3 regions of the Paracoccus sp. J39 genome follow, and region 3 is predicted to be linked to each of the others. Evidence: riboswitches for the same ligand, from Rfam matches in the RefSeq annotation. Region 3 holds a riboswitch; each other region holds the start of a gene.

Region 1 (2,258 bases), on a different contig from region 3:
GATCTCGTATCACGCTCATACCGGCCGCCCGGTGCGAAGGAGGCCTCGTAGATATCTCGTTTCTTCTGCAGCGCGACGTTCAGCTTCTGCGCCGAGTTGCGGGCATCGCCGCCATCAAGCGCCCATGTGCCGGTATATCTGAGATCCCGCAGCCGCGAGGCGTCGTCGTAATCCGGCCGGCCGTCGTAGAAATGCGCGGTGGCCTGGTTGCTGCCCGAAAGGGCGAAGCGGTTCAGCAGCCGACCCCCCAGCGCCTCGGCTTCGAGCCAGAGCGAGCCGTAAGTCTCGTCCCGGTGGGCGGTCCATGGCTCGTCCCGCAGGTATTCGTCGGGCGAGGCGACGAAGGACACCGATTCGTCATAGCCGTATTCCTGCCAGCTGCGCCGCAGGGTGAAGCCGGCGGTCACCGCCTCGCTGATGTCGTAGGAGCCGCCGAGGGTCAGGCTGTCGCGCTCGTTGAACTCGGTATCGCCGCCCGGCGTGCGCGAGGCGTCCTCGCCATCGGTATGGCGCGTCGCGGCCGAGAGGCTGATCTGGCCGCGCGCGCCCATGGCGCGAAGATGGGCGCTGGCGGCGCGGGTGCCCTGACCGCCGATCTCGACCCCACCGCCATAGCTCAGCCCCGGGGCCGAGGCGCGGCGGGTGGTGATCGCGATCACCCCGGCGGCGGCATTGGCGCCGTAGATCGTCGATTGCGGGCCGCGCAGCACCTCGATGCGCTCGACATCCTCGGTCAGCAGGCCGCCGAACACATAGTCGCCGCTGCCGGGGGCATTGGCCTCGACCCCGTCGATCAGCACCAGCACGTGATTGGCTTCGCCGCCGCGGATGCGGACCTTGGTCAGGGTCTCGCCGGTCGAGGTCACGGCCAGGCCGGGCAGGTCGCGCAGCGCGTCCTGGACGGTGACGAAGCCGCGCTCTTGCAGATCCCCGGCGGTCAGGATGCTGTGGGCGCGGCCATAGGCGCTTTCGGCGACCGGCGACAGGCCGCCCGACAGGATCACGGGGTCGAGCATGACGGGCGCCTGGCTCTCCTGGCCCGTGGCGGCGGCCGGAAGGAGCAGGGCGGCGGCGGCCAGCAGGGAGACCGGGGTTCTGAACATTCCAAAGCCTTTCCAGCACGGGGCCCGGCCCCGCGATTTGCAGAACTGCCCTGCGGACAGGCCCGACAGCCCGGCCGCGGGACGGCGACTGTCACCTCTGCGGAACGGCCGCTTCCCGGGCGCGCCCCGCGCCGGAAATGGGTGATCGCTGCGGCAGGTCTCCTGGCTTGCGGATCGTTGCTCGGGCCGGCCTTCCCGGGGGTTGCCCAGTGGCGCCTGCGGCCTTCGCTCACCGCATACAGTTGCGGGGGCAGCCCCGGCCTTGCCCTGGCCGTCTTGCGGCCGGCGGGCGCACCGGTGTTCCCTTTTCATCCGGCATGGCGCCGGAACCGTAGCGGCCTTGCATTGCCGCAGGGCGCCGCGGGCTGTCAAGCGCCAATCCGGTGCCGCCGCGCGGCCGCGACAATCCGCCGGGTGGAACCGGCCGCTGAAGCGCGCCGCGGGGGCAAGGACGCTTTGGTGCCGGAGGGATCGGTGCCCCTCTGCCTGCTGCGGGATGGAACCGGCGGAACCCGCCCGCCTGCGGCGCGGGAAGGCGCCGCCTGCCGGAAAAGGGGGCCGGAATCGGGAAGCCGCCGCGGGTTCCGCGCCGGCCCGAGAACCTCGCCACCGCCGGAGGGCGCGGCCGGGGCGCCGGCCGCGGATGGCACGGGCGCGCCGTCCATTCCTGAGCGTTTTCCACGGGACGCAAAATCCGAACCCGACAGTTCGCATCAGGAAAATGTCACCGAGGAATTCTGTCAACTATATGTTTTTGCTAGATTATTTATTGACCTTCCGCGAATCCCTCTCTATATCCGGCTCAAGGTCGCCAGCCAGCGGAAAGCCAGCCAGCCACCACAGGACCCAGCCAGCCAGCCAGGAGAAACAAACATGGCAAAGACCGCTTGCAACGCCTGCGCGTTCTATGAGGATCACGTCGCCAACTCCGCCAGCACGCTTTCGGATTCCGGCCTGTGCCGCGCCAACCCGCCGGTCACCCAGAAGGATGCGGATACCAGGGGCTATTGGCCGGTCGTCAAGTCGAACGACTGGTGCGGACAGTTCGCCACCAGCTTCGCGGCCGAGTGAAGCGTCGCCACCGACGCTGCAAGGCAGCCTCCGGGCTGCCTTTGGCGTTTCGGGGTCGTGCACCCGGCCCCGTCCATCTCGGCA
Region 2 (2,258 bases), on a different contig from region 3:
CGTCATTGCGGCAGGCCGTAGGATTTCAGCGCCGCCGCCAGCTCTTCCAGCCCGTCGATCACCCGGATCGTCGCGTCCATGGCGCCGGCATCCATGACGACGATGCGGCCGGCCTTCACCGCGTCCATCTGGCTGGCCACCGGGTCAGATTTCAGGAAGGCGAGCTTCTTCTCGACGTCGTCGGCCTCGAAGCGGCGGCGGTCCATCCGGGCCACCACGATCACCGTGGGATTGGCCCTGGCGATGGTCTCCCAGCCGACGGTCGGCCATTCCTCGTCCGATTCCACGATGTTCCGCAATCCCAGCGTCTCCATCATGTAGCCCGGCGCACCCTTGCGGCCGGCGACATAGGGATCGATGTCCATCTCGGCCGAGGAGAACCAGAACACCGCCGATCCGTCCTTGAGCCCCAGCGCCCTGGCCTCGGCCTCGGCCGTCTCCTCGCGCGCCTTCAGGTCTGCGACCAGCGCGGCGCCCCGGTCCTGCACGTCGAAGATCGCCGCCAGTTCCTCGATGCCCTGGTAGAGGCTCGCGGTCGAGAACATCGCCAGCCGCGTGCCGTCAAGCCCGACCGTGTTGTCCTTGCCGACGCAATCGGCCGGCATGACATAGGTCGGGATGCCGAGCTCGTGGAACTGCTCGCGGGTGGCGACGATGCCCTGCGGGCCGACATGCCATTCATATTGCACCGCGACCAGCCCCGGCTTCTTGGCCACCACGCTTTCGAAGCTGGGATCGTTGTCGGCCAGCCGTGCGACCTTGGCGTCGATGTCCCGGAACTGCGGCAGCACCTCGCTGAACCAGACCGAGGTGCCGGCGACCTTGTCGCCGAGGCCGAGCGCGTAAAGCACCTCGGTCGCGGCCTGGCCGACGCTTACCGCCGAGGCCGGCGCGGCGTCGAATTCCAGCGTCTGGCCGCAGTTCTCGACCGTCAGCGGATAGCCGGTCGCGCCGGCATGGGCGGCGAATGCGGCAAGGGACAGGGAAAGGCCGATCAGGCCCGAACGCAGGAACATGCTCCGTCTCCATCTGGTTGGGACCAGGGGCCGGAGGCGGCGCAACGTTGGGCTTGGCGGACCGCGTCCTGCCCGCAAGGCGGGGCAGGCGGCATGGGACCGCGTCTGGCTGTCGTCATCTCACCCTCCCCGGACAACCCCGCCCGGTGTGAACGTCAAGGCGCCGGCAGGTCTCCTGACTGGCGGGTCTCTGCCTGTCCTGGCCTTCCCGGGTCGAGGACCCAGTGACGTGATCGGACGCGGCTCGCCGCCTACAGTTGCGGGGGCAGTTCCGGTTGGCGCAGGGATGCGCCGCGGATTCCCTCTTGGCCCTTTCGGGACCGGCAAGGGGGCGTATCGCCGAAACGCGGCCGCCTGGCAAGCCGGATATGGCCAAGCCTGTCAGGAAGCGGTGGATGATCGGGGAAAGAAAGACCCTTGGCCCGCCGCGGCGGGGGAAGGGAAAGGCGCCGGCCCGCCGGGACGGGGTCTTCGGCGGCGCCGGGGGTTCAGGCGTCCTGCTGCGGGGCGCTTTCGCGGGGCGGGCGACCGATGATGTCGCGCAGCGCGTCCAGTTCGATGAAATTGTCGGCCTGGCGGCGCAACTCGTCGGCGATCATCGGCGGCTGGCTGCGCATGGTCGAGACCACCGAGACCCGCACGCCCTGGCGCTGCAGCGCCTCGACCAGCGGCCGGAAATCGCCGTCGCCCGAGAACAGCACCGCATGGTCCAGCCGCGGCGCCAGCTCCATGGCGTTGATGACCAGCTCGACATCCATGTTGCCCTTGACCTTGCGGCGGCCCAGAGCGTCGGTATATTCACGCGCGGGTTTCGTCACCATGGAATAGCCGTTGTAATGCAGCCAGTCGACCAGCGGACGGATCGGTGAGTAATCCTCGTTCTCCAGCAGGGCCGTATAGTAATAGGCGCGGATCAGCTTGCCGCGCCGCTCGAATTCCTGCCGCAAGAGCTTGTAGTCGATATCGAAGCCAAGCGCCTTCGCGGCAGCATAAAGATTCGACCCGTCGATGAACAACGCCAGCCGATCATCCTTGTAAAACACGATTCCCCCAAGATGTCTCTTTACCAAAGTCAGAAGGCGAACTTAGTCCTGGTGGCGCTGGGTGCAAACCTGCCTAGTTCGGCAGGTATCCCATCGGACAGCTTGCGTTTCGCGCTGGATAAGCTTTTGAAATTACCTGCGGTTGTGCCGCTTGCCGTCAGCCGATTCTGGTCCACCCCGGCGGTGCCGGCCGGTTCCG
Region 3 (2,258 bases):
GCTTTTGTTGCGCGACCTCGGTCGCGAGGATGCGCAGGTCGCCGCGGTCGTCGCCGTGCTGGCCGAGACCCGGCCCGACATCCTGCTGCTGACCGATTTCGACTGGGATCTGGACGGCCGGGCGCTGGACGCCTTTGCCGCAAGGCTGGCCCGGGCCGGGCTGGACTATCCGCACCGTTTCGCGGCGCGACCGAATTCCGGCATGGCGACCGGGCTGGACCTGAACGCCGACGGGCGGCTGGGCACGGCGGACGACGCGGAGGGCTATGGCAGATTCTCGGGCCAGGGCGGCATGGCGATCCTGTCGCGCCATCCCATCGGGCCGGTCACGGATTACACCGGCGCCCTGTGGCGCGACCTGCCCGGCCACCTGATGCCGCCGCTGCCCGAGAAGGTGGCGGCGATCCGCCGGCTGTCCTCGACCGCGCATTGGGACGCGGTCGTGACGGTGAGGGGCAACCCGCTCCACCTGCTCGCCATGTCCGCGACGCCGCCGGTCTTCGATGGGCCCGAGGACCTGAACGGCCGGCGCAACCATGACGAGCTGGCCTTCTGGCTGCACCACCTGCCGGGCGGCCCTTTCGTGCTGGCCGGCAACCTCAATCTCGACCCCATGGACAGCGAGGGCCGGCCCGAGGCGCTGGCCCGGATCATGGCGCATGTCACCGACCCCCGGCCCCGTAGCGCCGGCGGGGCGGCAGCAAAGGGCGGCGTGAACGACCGCCACAAGGGCGATCCGGCGCTGGATACCGGCGACTGGCCCGACGACAAGCCGCCCGGCAACCTGCGCGTCGATTACGTCCTGCCGGCCAAGGGCCTCACGGTGCTGGACGCGGGCGTGTTCTGGCCGGCCGAGGGCCCGCTGGCCGAGGCCGCCCTGGCCGCTTCCGCGCACCGGCTGGTCTGGGTCGATCTGGACTGGCCGCCGGCCCCGTGATCCGGACAAGCCCGCCTGCCTCGATCCCCGCGCGATCCCTCGGGCATCTTCTTCGTTCTCCAAATACCCATGCGACAGCGCCGCCCGCCGGCCCGCCGCCCGGTCCTCGATTCCGCTTGCCGCCGCGGCGGCGGCGCAGGTAACATATGCGTGTATCGGTGCCCCTTTCCGGGGCCAAAAGGGAATGCGGTGCGGCCCGGGGCATCCGGGGCCAAATCCGCAGCCGCCCCCGCGACTGTAAGCGGAGAGCGGACGCCCATCATGCCACTGGCCAACCGGCCGGGAAGGCGGGCGTCTGCCGTGACCCGCAAGCCAGGAGACCTGCCGATGCGCAAAACCGCAACGTCGTCGGGTTGGACGACATAAGGAAAGGGTCGCAGATGACCGCAAAACCCATGACCGCCGCGGGGGCCAGCCGCGCCTCGGTGCTGTTTCCCGCCATCGCCGCCTTCGCCATCGGCTTCGGGCTGATCTTCATGTCCGGGCTGGTGCAGGCCGAAACCCTGCATGACGCCGCACATGACGTGCGTCACGCCACCGGCTTCCCCTGCCACTGACATGTTCTCGCGCATTCTGACCAGCGGATTGATCGCTGGCGCTGCAACGGGGCTGATTGCCGCCCTGTTGCAGCTTTGGTTCGTGCAGCCGGTGCTGCTGCATGCCGAGCTTTACGAATCCGGGCAGCTGGCGCATTTCGGCGCCGAATCCGTCAGCGCGCATCAGGATCTCGGCCCCTTCGAATGGACCCGCAACATGCTTTCGGTGCTGTTCACCATGCTGGTCTATGCCGGCTACGGGCTGATGCTGGTGGCGCTGATGGCGGTTGCCGAATCGCAGGGCAATGCGGTCACGGCGCGGCGGGGGCTGCTTTGGGGTCTTGCCGGCTACCTGACCATGCAGCTCGCCCCCGCCTTCGGCCTTGCCCCCGAGGTGCCGGGCGTCGCCGCCGCCGATGTGCAGATCCGCGCCATCTGGTGGCTGGGCACGGCACTGGCCACCGGGCTTGCTCTGTGGCTGATCGCCTTCGGCAGGGGCTGGCCGGCCTGGGGCGTGGCAATCGTGCTGATCCTGGCGCCGCATCTGATCGGCGCGCCGCAGCCCGACAGCTATGCCGGCCCGGTCCCGCCCGAGCTTTCGGCCGAATTCGCCGGCCGCGCGCTGGGGGCCGGCGCCCTGGCCTGGGCGGTGCTCGGCCTGCTGGCCGGCTGGTTCTGGCAGCGCGAGGGGCAGCGCGCGCCCCTTCCGCAAGCCGCCTGATCCGGGCCGCAGCCCTTCCGGCCGGGCGCGCAGCCGTGCCCGGCCCTTTCCATGAACCGGGGGG

The links. Region 3 has a riboswitch for cobalamin ahead of L632_RS0119515 (CbtB domain-containing protein). Riboswitches for the same ligand answer to the same signal wherever they lie in the genome.
Region 1: linked by a shared signal. The riboswitch ahead of L632_RS0112700 (TonB-dependent siderophore receptor) and the one ahead of L632_RS0119515 (CbtB domain-containing protein) in region 3 are both predicted to bind cobalamin.
Region 2: linked by a shared signal. The riboswitch ahead of L632_RS0112055 (ABC transporter substrate-binding protein) and the one ahead of L632_RS0119515 (CbtB domain-containing protein) in region 3 are both predicted to bind cobalamin.

The regions. Positions count from the first base shown of each region.
Region 1 is NZ_JAEN01000011.1:132,911-135,168, reverse strand. Features, by position in the region: gene L632_RS0112700 (TonB-dependent siderophore receptor) at 1-1,103, opposite strand, end outside; cobalamin riboswitch at 1,238-1,452, opposite strand; gene L632_RS0112695 (hypothetical protein) at 1,977-2,174, shown strand.
Region 2 is NZ_JAEN01000011.1:25,555-27,812, reverse strand. Features, by position in the region: gene L632_RS0112060 (iron ABC transporter permease) at 1-6, opposite strand, end outside; gene L632_RS0112055 (ABC transporter substrate-binding protein) at 3-1,016, opposite strand; cobalamin riboswitch at 1,164-1,356, opposite strand; gene L632_RS0112050 (NYN domain-containing protein) at 1,505-2,059, opposite strand; gene folK (2-amino-4-hydroxy-6-hydroxymethyldihydropteridine diphosphokinase) at 2,072-2,258, shown strand, end outside.
Region 3 is NZ_JAEN01000029.1:22,362-24,619, reverse strand. Features, by position in the region: gene L632_RS0119520 (endonuclease/exonuclease/phosphatase family protein) at 1-937, shown strand, start outside; cobalamin riboswitch at 1,077-1,281, shown strand; gene L632_RS0119515 (CbtB domain-containing protein) at 1,318-1,494, shown strand; gene L632_RS0119510 (CbtA family protein) at 1,496-2,194, shown strand.